2 regions of the Neorhizobium sp. BT27B genome follow, and region 2 is predicted to be linked to the other one. Evidence: predicted binding sites of a transcription regulator. Region 2 holds the regulator's gene; the other holds the start of a gene.
The links. Region 2 encodes PhoB, which activates phosphate uptake and scavenging genes when phosphate is short. Its sites were predicted from a motif close to TGTCATNNANCTGTCAT; they were not measured.

Region 1: the regulator PhoB is predicted to act here: its motif matches at 5,431-5,447, upstream of AAIH70_RS19905 (DUF2794 domain-containing protein).

Annotation. Positions count from the first base shown of each region.
Region 1 is NZ_JBCIYT010000007.1:192,714-200,190, reverse strand. It holds gene ccmA (heme ABC exporter ATP-binding protein CcmA) at 1-410, opposite strand, end outside; gene acnA (aconitate hydratase AcnA) at 682-3,375, shown strand; gene AAIH70_RS19915 (sulfite exporter TauE/SafE family protein) at 3,462-4,199, shown strand; gene AAIH70_RS19910 (DUF1223 domain-containing protein) at 4,388-5,137, shown strand; gene AAIH70_RS19905 (DUF2794 domain-containing protein) at 5,466-5,855, shown strand; gene AAIH70_RS19900 (GNAT family N-acetyltransferase) at 5,871-6,428, opposite strand; gene AAIH70_RS19895 (Bax inhibitor-1/YccA family protein) at 6,538-7,272, opposite strand; gene AAIH70_RS19890 (ABC transporter permease) at 7,467-7,477, opposite strand, start outside.
Region 2 is NZ_JBCIYT010000006.1:394,435-401,911, reverse strand. It holds gene AAIH70_RS18685 (aspartate aminotransferase family protein) at 1-369, opposite strand, end outside; gene AAIH70_RS18680 (GcrA family cell cycle regulator) at 787-1,335, shown strand; gene AAIH70_RS18675 (PACE efflux transporter) at 1,552-1,992, shown strand; gene phoB (phosphate regulon transcriptional regulator PhoB) at 2,053-2,736, opposite strand; gene phoU (phosphate signaling complex protein PhoU) at 2,761-3,474, opposite strand; gene pstB (phosphate ABC transporter ATP-binding protein PstB) at 3,527-4,342, opposite strand; gene pstA (phosphate ABC transporter permease PstA) at 4,356-5,672, opposite strand; gene pstC (phosphate ABC transporter permease subunit PstC) at 5,669-7,153, opposite strand; gene AAIH70_RS18645 (substrate-binding domain-containing protein) at 7,351-7,477, opposite strand, start outside.

The DNA.
Region 1 (7,477 bases), on a different contig from region 2:
TGGCCGGCGGACAGATATCCGAAGGGTAGGTGAGTTATGCCGCCGAGCCCGACCGCTTCCGCCGCCTCGCCGATCGACATGCCCTGACCGCCGGCAAAATCGCCGAAAAAGCTTTGCCAGAATTCGAGGTTTTCGCGCACTGACAATTCTGCCTTCATGGCGTTGCGGTGGCCGAGATAGTGGCAGGCTTCCGCCGCTCGCATACCGTCTTCCGCGCCGTCCGAAATCCAGATCACCCGTCCGCTTTCCGGGTGCAGCAATCCGGCGATGGCGCGCAGCAGGGTGGACTTGCCCGAGCCGTTGCGGCCGGTCAGGATCAGGCTTTCTCCTGCACCGAGCGTGAAGGAGATATCCTTGAAAATAAGGTCTTCTCCGCGTCGCGCGCTCAGGGCGTCTACCGTCAGTCGCATCTGCGGGCTTTCGTCAAGTTTTCAAACATCTGATCGCAAAAATGTTTCGTGCTCTGCGTCAAAGCATCTGGAAGGCTTCTTAGAAACTATCTATATACATGGCAACCACGCCAGCGGCCGGCGTGATTTCCACTCAGCGCCGGACCTGAAGACCATAAATCTTCTCGTGCGGACAGCGGAAATGGTCGCACCCGCATCCTATAGTGCATTTCCAAGTGCATAGGCGTCCGCACGCGCGTGTTGGCTCTTGATATCAGCGGGGTTATTTTCCGTGGCCAAATCTATTGATAGCTTTCAATGTCGTTCCGTCCTTACCGTAGGCGGTAAGGACTATGTCTATTACAGCCTGCCCAAAGCCGAAGCGAACGGCCTTGCAGGCGTTTCCAACCTGCCCTTTTCCATGAAGGTGCTGCTGGAAAACCTTCTGCGCTTCGAAGACGGCCAGTCCGTCACGAAGGAGCAGATCCTTTCCGTTGCCGCATGGCTCAACAACAAGGGCAAGGCCGAGGCTGAAATTGCCTATCGCCCCGCCCGTGTGCTGATGCAGGACTTTACCGGCGTGCCGGCGGTTGTCGATCTCGCCGCCATGCGCGACGGCATCAAGTCGCTCGGTGGCGATGCGCAGAAAATCAATCCGCTCGTGCCCGTCGACCTCGTCATCGACCACTCGGTCATCGTCGACGAATTCGGCACGCCGACCGCCTTTGCCCGCAATGTCGAGCTGGAATACCAGCGCAATGGCGAGCGTTACCGCTTCCTCAAGTGGGGCCAGCAGGCGTTCAAGAATTTCCGCGTCGTGCCGCCCGGCACCGGCATCTGCCATCAGGTGAATTTCGAATATCTTGGCCAGACGGTCTGGACCAATGAGGAAGATGGCGAAGTTACCGCCTATCCCGATACCTGCGTCGGCACCGACTCTCATACCACGATGATCAACGGCCTTGGCGTGCTCGGCTGGGGTGTCGGCGGCATCGAGGCCGAAGCCTCCATGCTCGGCCAGCCGGTTTCCATGCTTCTGCCGGAAGTCATTGGCTTCAAGCTGACCGGCAAGCTGAAGGAAGGCGTCACCGCGACCGACCTCGTGCTGACCGTCGTGCAGATGCTGCGCAAGAAGGGCGTCGTTTCCAAGTTCGTCGAATTTTTCGGTCCGGGCATGGACAACATGCCGGTCGCAGACCGTGCGACGATCGGCAATATGGGCCCGGAATACGGTGCTACCTGCGGCTTCTTCCCCGTCGATGCCGAAACCGTCAACTATCTCAACATGTCCGGCCGCACCAAGGAGCGCATCGCGCTCGTCGAAGCCTATTCCAAGGCGCAAGGCATGTGGCGCGACAATGACGGTGCCGATCTCGTCTTTACCGATACGCTGGAACTCGATCTCAACGACGTCGTGCCGTCCATGGCCGGCCCAAAACGTCCGGAAGGCCGTATTCCACTGGAAGGCATCGCCTCCGGTTTCGCCGGCTCGATGGACACCGAATACAAGAAGCCGGGTCAGCTGGAAAACCGCTATGCGGTCGAAGGCACCGATTTTGATCTCGGCCATGGCGACGTCGCGATTGCCGCCATTACGTCCTGCACCAACACGTCCAACCCCTCGGTTCTTATCGCTGCCGGCCTGCTGGCCCGCAACGCCGTTGCCAAGGGTCTGAAGACTGCGCCTTGGGTGAAAACCTCGCTTGCACCAGGATCCCAGGTCGTCGGCGAATATCTTGCCAAGTCCGGCCTGCAAAATGATCTCGATGCGCTCGGCTTCAACCTTGTCGGTTTCGGCTGCACCACCTGCATCGGCAATTCCGGCCCGCTGCCGGCGCCGATCTCGAAGACGATCAACGACAAGGGCCTGATCGTTTCGGGCGTGCTTTCGGGCAACCGCAATTTTGAAGGCCGTATCTCGCCGGACGTCCAGGCCAATTATCTGGCTTCGCCGCCGCTCGTTGTCGCTTATGCGCTGGCCGGCACGGTGCAGAAGGATCTGACGACGGAGCCGCTCGGCATTGGCAGCGATGGCCAGCCGGTCTTCCTCAAGGATGTCTGGCCGACCTCTGCCGAAGTGCAGGAGTTCATCCAGAAATACGTCACCCGCGAACTGTTCGAGAGCAAATACGCGGACGTTTTCAAGGGCGATGAAAACTGGCAGGCCGTACAGATCCCGGATGGTGATACCTATGCCTGGGACAACAACTCCACCTATGTGCAGAACCCGCCTTATTTTGTCGGCATGGGCAAAAAGGGAACCGGTCTCAAGGACATCAAGGGCGCCCGCGTCCTCGGTCTGTTCGGCGACAAGATCACCACCGACCACATTTCCCCGGCCGGTTCGATCAAGGCTTCGTCGCCGGCAGGCGCCTACCTCACGGAAAACGGCGTCGCTGTTGCCGACTTCAACCAGTACGGCACACGTCGCGGCAATCACGAAGTGATGATGCGCGGCACATTCGCCAACATCCGCATCCGCAATCACATGCTCGGCCCGAACGGCAAGGAAGGTGGCTACACCATTCACTACCCGTCCAAGGAAGAGCTGTCGATTTATGATGCGGCGATGAAGTACAAGGAAGAAGGCACGCCGCTGGTCATCTTCGCCGGTGTCGAATACGGCAACGGTTCGTCGCGTGACTGGGCTGCAAAGGGCACCAACCTGCTTGGCGTCAAGGCTGTGATTGCCCAGTCATTCGAGCGTATCCACCGCTCCAATCTGGTCGGCATGGGCGTGGTTCCCTTCACTTTCGAAGAGGGCACGACCTGGGCTTCGCTCAACCTCAAGGGTGATGAGACCGTCACCATCGAGGGGCTGGAAGGCGATATCAAGCCGCGTGAGTGGAAGATTGCCAAGATCGCGTACGCTGACGGCACGGAGAAGGACGTCAAGATCCTGTGCCGCATCGATACGCTCGACGAGGTCATCTACATGAACAATGGCGGCATTCTGCAGACGGTTCTTCGCGATCTGGCTGCCTGAGTTCGCCGATACAGCGCCCGCCGGTTCATTCGGCGGGCGTTTCTTTCAATCCATAAATCCGCATCGCATTTTCAGGTTTCCCACCCTTGTCCCTCATCATTTTCATCGGAATGGCAGTCACCGTCTTCCTGACGTCGCTGCTCTCCGGCATTTTCGGCATGGCAGGCGGGCTGATCCTGCTCTGGGTGCTGCTGTTTCTCTATCCCGTCGGCACGGCAATCGCGATTCAGGGCGTCATCCAGATGGTGTCGAACGGTTCCCGCGCATGGTTCTCGCGCGCGTATATCGACTGGAAAATCCTTGCCGTCCTGTGTTCCGGCGTGGCGCTGTCGGCCGTGATCCTGTTCCTGACCAGTTATACGCCCAACCTGATGGTGGTGCTGATCGGCGTCGGCCTGATGCCCATCCTCGTCTGGTTGCCGGTCAACAAGCTGAAGCTCGATGCATCGCGTCCTTCGCACGCCTTTCTGGCGGGGCTGCTTTCGGGCGGCATGACGATCAGCGTCGGCGTGGCGGGTCCTACGGTCGATATCTTCTTCATTCGCACCCAGATGGACCGCCGCAAGGTGATTGCGACAAAGGCATCCATTCAGACACTGTCACATATGGCGAAGATCGCCTTTTACTGGGATGCTGCTTCACAGCTTCCAACGGTCGATGCCATCGCTGTGTTGATCGCGGCTCCAATCGCCATACTCGGCGCGCGTGCCGGCAACGGTATCCTGCAGAAAATGACGGACGCAAACTTCCGAAGCTGGACCCGCTGGGTCGTGACAGCTGTCGGTGCCGTCTATTTGACCCAAGGCTTGCTGAAACTGATTTGACGCTCGTAGTTTTTTCAGCAATTCATGGCAAATCGTCAAGAAACATGACAGAGGCACCGATCACGTATCTGGTCCTCACCCTGTTGTGACTTCCGTTTGACTACATGGATTGACTATTTTGCAGGATGAGATGTGCGTGACCGTACTGTCACCGTTGTGATTGCCGGTTCGCCAGAGGGTTTTATTCGATGTTTTCGACTGTCCGTAGCGCCGCATTCCTGATCGGCCTGTTTTCTGCCGGTCTTGCCTGTGCTGGCGATATTGCGGAGCCGAAGGGCGTCGTTGAGCTGTTCACCTCGCAAGGCTGTGCCTCTTGTCCGCCGGCAGACGCCGCCTTGAAGAAGCTGGTCGAGCAGGGCGATGTCGTCGCGCTCTCCTATCATGTCGATTACTGGAACTATCTCGGCTGGACCGATACGCTGAGCTCCAAGGAAAACACCGAGCGCCAGTACGGTTATGCTCATGCCTTCGGGCGCAGCGGCGTCTATACCCCGCAGGCCGTCGTCAATGGCCGTGATCACCTGATCGGAACCGACCTTACCGCCATCAACGGAAAGATGGACGGCATGAAAACGGCCGGCCAGGGTCTGACAGTGCCGGTGAAGGCCGCCATGAACGGTGAAGAGATCGAGATCAATATCGGCGCCGGCACCGGCAAGGCCGATATCGTGATCGCTTATTTCACCAAGAAGGAAAAGGTCGAGGTCCAGAAGGGCGAGAACACCGGCAAGCAGATGGAATACTGGCACAGCGTTTACGATGTGCAGACCGTCGGCATGTGGGATGGCAAGGACATGAAGATCACTGTACCTGCCCGCACCATGGGCAAGGGCAAGAAGGATGGCTGCGCCATTCTGCTGCAGTCTTCCAAGCCAGGTGGCGAACCCGCAGCCATTGTCGGCGCAACCATGCTGATGGCCGGACGCAAGCGCGACTGACGCTTTCCATCAAAAAATGATTCGTGACGAGACCGGATATTGCTGATGTCTGGAAGGGTGTTGGTTGCCCGATCCGAGGCGTTGGGGGGCTGGGGGTAAGGGTCAGCGCTCCGGATCGGGCTTGTTTGACGCAAAGGCGTCAACCAACAAAGCCAATCTCGCCTCGGATTCGGGCGCTGTTTTGACCGAAATGCGGCGAGAAAAATAACCTTGGTCGATTGCATCCGCTGATTTTGTAAGGTGTCTCTGGCTCAACCGTCTGCGTCTTGCATTTTATGGCTGCTGAGGCACACTGTCATATCTCTGCAATAGTCGATCTGGAGCCGTGATGACTGATCAGCCGGATTTTCCGAGGGGATCAAAACCCGAAGACGGTACCGTTGTTGTCGATCTCAACCAGTATAGAAAAAATCTCGATCCGCTGCCCGTGACCTTTCACCGGCGCGAACTCGACGCCATCCTGTGGATCTATGGACGCATGGTGGGTGAGGGCGAGTGGAAGGATTATGCGATCGATCACACGAGCGAGAAAGCGATCTTTTCCGTCTTCAAGCGATCGGGTGAAATGCCGCTTTTCCGTATCGAGAAAAATCCGAAACTTGCCGCCAAGCAGGGCGCCTTTTCGGTGGTCAATACGCATGGAACGATCCTGAAACGTGGCCATGAGCTTCAGCAGGTGCTGAAGGTCTTCGACAAGGTGTTGAAGCTGGTCGATTGACCGGCTCGCTTTTGCTTATTCGCTAAAAAGCGAACCGGGATAGGTCGCAGGGTCCGGTGCGGTGTTCGTTCCATCGCCAAGTGCAATCTGCATGAACACCGTATCCAGCCATTTACCGTGCTTGAAACCGGTGCCTTTCATGGTACCCGTCATCTCGAAGCCTAGGCTTTTGTGGACCGCGACCGAGGCCGGGCTGGCGCCACCGATGACGGCTGCCATCTGGCGGAATCCGAGTGCTTCGCAGCGGATCAGCAATTCCTTCAAAAGCGCCTTGCCGACGCCTTTGCCACGGGCTTCCGGCGCCAGATAGATCGAATCTTCCACCAGCCAGCGATAGGCGGGGCGGGTACGGAAAGCCGAAGCGTAGGCATACCCCAGAAGCGTGCCGTCATCGTCCTCGGCAGTGATGTATGGATAGCCCTTGTCCCTGATGGCCTGAAAGCGGCCAGCCATTTCCGTCTGATCCGGCGGTGCAATTTCATAACTCGCCGTGCCGTTGAGAACGCTGTCACGGTAGATTTCCGTAATGGCGGCAAGATCGGCAGGCGTTGCGTCGCGCAGGCGAAAGGTCATGGAGAGGCCTGATGTTGTTCGGTGGGACCAAACCTATGCCCAGCCCCTAAGGGCGGCAATAAAAAGGCGGAGCCGAAGCCCCGCCTTTCCAGAATGGACGAATTCCTGATTAATCGCGGTTTCCAAGGAAGCGCAGCATGAACAGGAAGAGGTTGATGAAGTCGAGATACAGGGTCAGCGCGCCCATTATGGCCATGCGGCCGGTCGTGGTGGCGTCGTTGCCTTCGTAATACATTTCCTTGATCTTCTGCGTATCGTAGGCGGTGAGGCCCGCGAAGATCAGCACGCCGATTGCCGAGATGGCGAAGCCGAGTGCTGAAGATGCGAGGAAGATGTTGACGATCGAGGCGATGATCAGGCCGAACAGGCCCATGATCAGGAACGAACCCATTGCCGACAGGTTCTTCTTGGTGCTGTAGCCGTAAAGCGACAGCGCGCCGAAGGAAGCGGCGGTCACGAAGAACGTCTGAACGATGCTCTGGCCGGTATAGACCATGAAGATCGACGACAGTGAAAGACCCATCAGCGCCGCATAGATCCAGAACGTCGTCTGCGCTGCAGAAACGCTCATCTTATGGATGCGGAAGCTGAGGAAGAAGACGAGCGCGATCGGCGCCAGCATTACCACCCAGCGAAGCGGCGAGCCAAAGATGGCTTGTGCGAATGCCGGGCTGCTGAGCGCTGCGGTATAGGTGCCGTAGGCAGCCAGGCCGGTGATCGCAAGACCGAGCGCCATCAGGTTGTAGACCTTGAGCATATAGGACCGAAGGCCCTGATCGATCATCGCGCCCGACTGTACGCCGCCGCGTGCCATGCGGTTTTGGTAGTTGTAGGGATCAGCCATGGTTTCCTCTCAAAGCTCCCAGATCGTTTCGGTGTGCGGGCAAATGCCGGTCGCCGCTGCGGAGCTCCAGCAAGCATGAAGAGAATATGCTGGCAGTTGCGTTATCATTCAAGGCTTTGAAGCCCGAATCCTGAAAGTGGAGAAAATTTAATGCGCACATGCGGTCGGGGCCTGACGATCGTCAGGCCCATATATCAAAGTTCGC
Region 2 (7,477 bases):
GATATGGAATTTCTCAGGATGGCCCTTGGAATAGTGGTAACGGCGCGCCGTCTTGATGGCGCATTCCAGCGCTTCCGCGCCTGAGTTGGTGAAGAATGCCTTGTCCGCGAAAGTCGCTTCTGTCAACCGGCGGGCGAGACGCTCCTGCTCCGGAATTTCATAGAGGTTGGACAGGTGCCAGACCTTTTCCGCCTGAGCCTTCAGCGCCTCGACCAGATGCGGATTTGCGTGACCGCAGGAGGTGACCGCAACGCCGGCGCCAAAATCGAGATATCGCTCGCCGCGTTCCGTCACAAGCCAAACGCCTTCGCCGCGTTCAAAACGCAGCGGAGCCCGGGCAAACGTGTCGAAAAGCGCGGTTTCAGACATGGCGACATTCACTCCTTTAAACTGATCGAAATCAGGTGGCGACGGGTGTCGCCAAAATTGAAAATGCCGCCTTGACAGGCGGCGTCGGCACTATCGGCATTTCGCTGTGTGCTGTCAACAAAACAGCTTCCAATGCCCTGAAAACAGCTTTATTGCGCGCGACCGTTACTCGCCCGGAAGCTGTGACAATTATGACTCTCCCGGACAGCAAGTTGGGGAAAACACGGAAATCGATTCGCGGTGATTCGCCCGACTCTTGCCACGGAGTCAGCCCCACACTAGGTTAATCGTCAATTACTAGGCTGCATGCGGCGGACTTAGTCACCAAAAGTATAGATGTAGTGTCTTCCGGCAAATTTATTTGCCGGAGCGGTGACCGATTCAAGCCACGTTCGGCACTCACGGCGGAGAGATAGCATGAACTGGACTGACGAGCGCGTCGAGCGCCTGACGAAATTATGGGCCGAAGGTTTGAGCGCCAGCCAGATTGCCGCTCAACTTGGAGGCGTAAGCCGTAACGCGGTGATTGGCAAAGTCCACCGCCTGAACCTGCCGGGCCGAGCGAAAGCCGGCGGCAGCACCAGCGCTGCAGCGCGTCCGGCAAAGCGCGTCGCGGCTTCCGCACCGCGCCCGCAGAGCAATTTTGCAGCACGCCCGCAGACCCGCACCGTTCAGCGCCCGGCCGGCGCCAACGCAGTGCGCGAAGAGATGGAAATGGACGCGACGCAGGAAGTCGCCGTCTACAAGCCTGCCGGCAACATCGTCGTTCCGATCAACCGTAAGCTGGCGCTGACGGAACTGACAGAGCGCACCTGCAAGTGGCCGATGGGCGATCCGCTGAAGGACGATTTCCACTTCTGCGGCGCAGAATCCCCGGACAACTCGCCTTACTGCAAGTACCACGGCCGCATGGCCTACCAGCCGGTCAACGAGCGCCGCAACAAGGCTGTTGCCCGCGCTTCGTAAAAGCCGGCAAGACCACACGAGGACGAGATCGAAAGCGGGCTTCTGGCCCGCTTTTTTGCGCCTACGGATCCGGCAATTGCCTATATGCATAGCAGCTTTGCCATCTGGCGGCTTGCCTATCGTCTCCCGAAAACCTATTTACGGGTCGCGAGGACGACCTCCCCCGAACTGGGCTGACACACCGGGACGACCCGGCCAAAACCCAAGGGGTTGACCATGCGCACGACGCGCGACCGTATTCGCCACGCACTCAGCTTTGAAATCATCGGGCTTGCGCTTTTCACTCCGCTCGCGTCCTTCGTTTTCCATCTTCCGGTGGAACATGTCGGTGTCGTCGGCATCGTCTCGGCAACTGTCGCGACGGCCTGGAACTACATCTACAATCTCGGCTTCGACCACCTGATGCAGAAGTTTCGCGGCAGCACTCTGAAAACCATGCCTCTGCGCGTGGCCCATACCGTGCTGTTCGAGTTTGGCCTGCTGGTCGCACTCCTGCCGTTCATCGCCTGGTATCTGGGCGTGACGCTCTGGCAGGCGCTGGTGATGGATATCTCGTTCGCGACCTTCTACCTGGTCTACGCCTTCCTCTTCAACATGGCATATGACCGGATCTTTCCGCTGCCGGAATGGCGCGAGGCGCAGGCACCAGCAGAATAAAAAAATGGCCCGGATGCGAGACACATCCGGGCCATTTTCATTGTGAGCAGGTGAAACCGATCAGGCTTCCATCGAATAACCCGCGCCGCGAACGGTGCGGATGACATCCTGCATGTTGGAAAAGTTCAGGGCCTTGCGCAGGCGTCCGACATGCACGTCGACGGTACGCTCATCCACATAGATGTCATGGCCCCAGACGCCATCCAGCAGCTGCGAGCGCGAAAACACGCGGCCCGGCGAGACCATAAGGAATTCCAGAAGGCGGAACTCGGTCGGGCCGAGGCGCACTTCGCGGCTCTTGCGGTGAACACGGTGTGTCTCGCGATCAAGCTCGATATCACCGCATTTCAGCACGCTGGAGAGAACTTCCGGCTTGGCTCGGCGCAGCATAGCCTTGACGCGGGCCATCAGTTCCGGCGTGGAAAACGGTTTTACGACATAATCGTCTGCGCCCGTCGCCAGACCGCGAACACGTTCGCTTTCCTCGCCGCGTGCCGTCAGCATGATGATCGGCAGACGTTCGGTCTCCGGCCGCATGCGCAGGCGCCGGCACAGTTCGATGCCGGAAACGCCCGGCAGCATCCAGTCGAGGATGAGAAGGTCAGGAACGCGTTCCTGAAGTCGGATTTCGGCCTCGTCACCGCGCAAAACGGTTTCGACCTCATATCCTTCGGCTTCGAGATTGTAGCGAAGAAGCACGCTCAGTGCTTCTTCGTCTTCAACGACCGCGATCTTGGGTAGCATGTCTTATCTGCTCCGTTTCACCCGTCACTCGACGAGTGCACCAACCGTGTTTGCCGTATCGTCCTTCGGGCGTTCGCCTTCAAGCTGGGCACCGGTCTTGATGTAATAGATGGTCTCGGCGATGTTGGTGGCGTGGTCGCCGATGCGCTCGATGTTCTTGGCGCAGAACAGGAGATGCGTGCAGGTGGTGATGTTGCGCGGATCTTCCATCATGTAGGTCAGGAGTTCGCGGAACAGCGACGTGTACATCGCGTCGATTTCCTCGTCGCGGGCACGGATGATTTCCGCCTTTTCAGCCGAGCGGCTGGCAAACACGTCGAGAACGTCCTTGAGCTGCACGAGGGCGAGATCCGAGAGATGCTCCAGGCCACGGGCCAGCTTGCGCGGAACGCCGGTGCCCTGCACGGCGATGACGCGCTTGGCAGTGTTCTTGCCAAGATCGCCGACGCGCTCAAGGTCTGCTGCGATGCGCAGCGTGCCGATGATTTCGCGAAGGTCGGCCGCCATCGGCTGACGCTTGGCAATGGTGACGATCGCCTTGTCCTGGATCTCGCGCTCGGCGTGATCGAGGATGACGTCGTCGGAAATGATCTTCTGGGCCAGCGCCGTGTCGGAATTGACGAGCGCGCGCACGGCATCGCCGCACATCTGCTCAGCCAGGCCGCCCATTTCGGAAATGCGGCGGTTCAAATATTTCAGCTCTTCGTCGTAGGCCGAAAGAATATGGGTCGAAACCATTTTTCTGATCCTTGATGTCTGCGGTTCAGGCAATTCGGGTCAAAGACCCGGATCAGCCGAAGCGGCCCATGATGTAATCCTGCGTGCGCTGGTCATCGGGATTGGTGAACATCTTGTCGGTGTCGTTTTCCTCGACCAGCTGGCCAAGGTGGAACATGGCGGTGCGCTGCGACACGCGGGCCGCCTGCTGCATCGAGTGCGTGACGATGACGATCGTGTAATTGGCGCGCAGTTCGTGGATCAGTTCCTCGACCTTGGCGGTTGCGATCGGATCGAGCGCCGAACAGGGTTCATCCATCAGGATGACTTCCGGCGAAACGGCGACGGCGCGGGCGATGCACAGACGCTGCTGCTGACCACCGGACAAGCCGGTGCCGCCTTCATGCAGACGATCCTTGACTTCGGTCCAGAGACCCGCGCGCTGAAGGCTGGCTTCAACGATCTGGTCCATGTCCGCCTTGTTGCGGGCAAGACCATGGATGCGCGGACCGTAGGCGATGTTTTCATAAATCGACTTCGGGAACGGGTTCGGCTTCTGGAACACCATGCCGACGCGGGCACGCAGTTCCACGACGTCGATTTCCTTGTCGTAGATATCGTCGTTGTCGAGCGTGATCTTGCCGGTGACGCGGCAACCCTCGATCGTGTCGTTCATGCGGTTCAGCGTGCGCAGGAAGGTCGACTTGCCGCAACCGGACGGGCCGATAAGCGCCGTGACGGTGTTTTCGCGAACGTTGAGGTTGACGTCGAACAGGGCGCGTTTCTCGCCGTAATAGACGGATACGTCGTTGCCGATCATCTTGTAGGACATGTCAGTCATCTTCTTGTCTAGCGCCTTTTCCACTGCTGCTTCAGACATCATGTTCATAACAGAGCTCCTTCTACCAGCGCCGTTCGAAGCGGCGGCGCAACAGGATCGCACCGACGTTCATGACAATGAGGAACAGGAGCAGGATAATGATTGCTCCCGAGGTTCTTTCGACGAAGGCGCGTTCCGCCTCGTTGGCCCACATGTAGATCTGCACCGGCAGGGCCGTGGACGGATCCATGGGAGTGGTCGGATAGTTGGCGACGAAGGCGACCATGCCGATCAGAAGAAGCGGCGCGGTTTCGCCAAGCGCGTGCGCCAGGCCGATGATGGTGCCGGTCAGAATGCCCGGCATGGCAAGCGGCAGGACGTGGTGGAAGATGGTCTGCATCTTCGAAGCGCCGAGGCCGAGTGCGGCCGCACGGATCGACGGCGGAACCGCCTTCAATGCCGCGCGGGTGGCGATGATGATGGTCGGCAGCGTCATCAGGGTCAGAACCAGACCGCCGACCAGCGAGGCCGAGCGCGGCAGGCCCATGAAGTTGACGAACACAGCCAGACCGAGCAAACCGTAGACGATCGACGGAACGGCCGCGAGGTTGTTGATGTTCACCTCGATCAGGTCGGTCAGCCTGTTCTTCGGAGCGAATTCCTCAAGATAGATCGAGGCGGCAACACCGATCGGCAGCGACAGGACCAGCACGATCAGCATCATGTAGAACGAGCCGATCAGGGCGACGCCGACGCCGGCTGCTTCCGGACGGCTGGATGCGCCGTTGAAGAAGATGCCGCCGTTGAAGTGCTTGGCGAGCGCGCCGGCTTCAGCCAGCTGGTTCATCCAGCCAACCTGCTTGTCGGAAACCTTGCGGTTGTCTTCCGACACGTCGAGATTGATCTGGCCCTTCCAGGCGCTGTCGATATCACCGGCTGCAAGCAGCGACACCGTCTGGGTGGTGCCGATGATTTGCGGGTTGGCGACGACCATGTCGCGCAGCTGGCTGCGGACGCTGTTCGAAATCATCTGGTTGACGGCACGCAGATCGGCCGTGTTGCTTTCGGCAACGCCGAGTGCCTTGGCCACCGCATTGCGGGCGATGATCGGATAGTTTGCCGTCATCAGCTTCTGCGGATCGGTAGCGCGCTCGTTATCCTTGTCGATGACCTGTTCGGAGAATTCGACCGGAACGGTGATCATCGTCTGCTGGAAGGCGGTGTAACCCTTGGAAACGACCGACCACAGAAGCAGTGCCAGGAACAGAAGCCCGAAGGACAGGGCGGCGATGCCATAGGCGCGGAAGCGGCGTTCGGCGGCGTAGCGGCGCTTGATGCCGATATCGCGGCGGGCGGGCTTTGCAAGCACGCCGGCGGGGGAAGAAACCACGTCGGTCATTCGTACTGCTCCCGGTATTTGCGCACAATGAAGAGCGCGTAGATGTTGAGGCAAAGCGTGATCGCAAACAGCGTGATGCCAAGTGCGAAGGCAACCAGCGTCTGCGGCGAGGTGAATTCAAGGTCGCCCGTCAGCTGGCTGACGATCTTGACCGTCACGGTGGTCATCGGCTCGAAAGGATTGAGCTGCATGCGGGCGGCAACACCGGCGGCAAGCACCACAATCATGGTTTCGCCGATGGCGCGCGAGGCGGTCATCAGGAGAGCACCGACCACACCCGGCAGAGCTGCCGGCATGACGACCTTCTTGATGGTTTCCGACTTGGTGGCGCCGAGACCGAGCGAACCGTCACGCAGGGCACGCGGCACCGCGGTGATGATATCGTCCGACAGCGAGGAGACGTAAGGGATCAGCATGATGCCCATCACGAAACCGGCGGTCAGAACGCTCTGCGCCTGAATGAAGTTGGCGTATTCACCGGTGGTAAGCCCGCTCAGCTGCGCCGAGATGTCACGCAGGAACGGACCGACCGAGGTGAGCGCGAAGAAGCCGTAAACGATGGTCGGGATGCCGGCCAGGACTTCGAGCAGCGGCTTGGCGATGGAGCGCACTCTCGGAGAGGCGTATTCCGACATATAGATGGCGGAGAACAGGCCGACCGGGACGGCGACAAGCATGGCGACGAAGCCGATATAAAGCGTGCCGGCGAGAAGCGGGATAAGACCGAACTGGCCTTCCGAAGCGGTTGCGCCGGCCGCAGCAAAGCGCGGATCCCAGACGGTGCCGAAGAAGAATTCCCAGGGCGACACGCGGCCGAAGAAGTGCGTGGCTTCGGTCAGCATCGACATGACGATGCCGATCGTGGTGACGATGGCGATCGACGATGCGAGGACCAGAGCGGAAAGAATGACCTTTTCGACCCGGTTGCGGGCGCGAAAGCGCGGCGCGATGCGGACATAGGAGAGACCGGCACCAGCAAGCGCGATGATCAGCACGACTGCCGTCATGATGCGGCTGCTGATCTTCTGCATGGCGTTGAGATCGCCGGCGGACACGACCATCCACGGCTCAGGATCACCGGCAAGCGCGACACCCTTGGTGCCGAGCAGGCTACGAAGTTCGGCCGGATTGGCGCTGACAGCGTCGATTTCCTCGAGTGTCAGCACATCCATGCCGCGAGCAAGCCCGCCGACCATGCCGAAGCTGAGGCCCTGCTGCGCTTCACTCTGCGTCTTCACCTCTTCAGGGAAGCCGCTCATGACCGTCGAATTGATGTAGAAAGGGCTGGCAATCAGCCAGACGGCAAGAACGATCGCCGCCGGCACCGTGGCACAGATGGCGACAAAACTGCCGTAATAACCCTGACGGGAATGCAGATTGGAGGACAAGCCGCCGGCAATTGCCAGAGCGCGCCGTGTCCCGGCGACATAACAGGCAATGGCAATGATCGCCAAGGCCAACAAAATCAATGGTGTGCTCATTAGTATCCCCCGGCCTACCGCCATCGGCGGCACGCATTACCGCACAATCCCAATCATCGGAACCGATTTATTCGCGGTTACTCAACGCAGCCACAACTGCGGGTCCGCTACAGGCCGCCCCTGACCGGGCGACCGAAAGGCCAAAAGAAGAAGAAAAAAGTCGGCGCCGCCTTTGAAGGGCGGCGCCGGGTCATTGATTACATGGTCTTGCCGGCTGCGAAGTCCTTGCGGACTGCTTCGCGCTGATCGTCCGGAGCAGCAACCAGGCCGTATTCAGCCAGCGGGCTGTCCGGGCCAACCATGTCGTCGGAGATGAAGAACTCG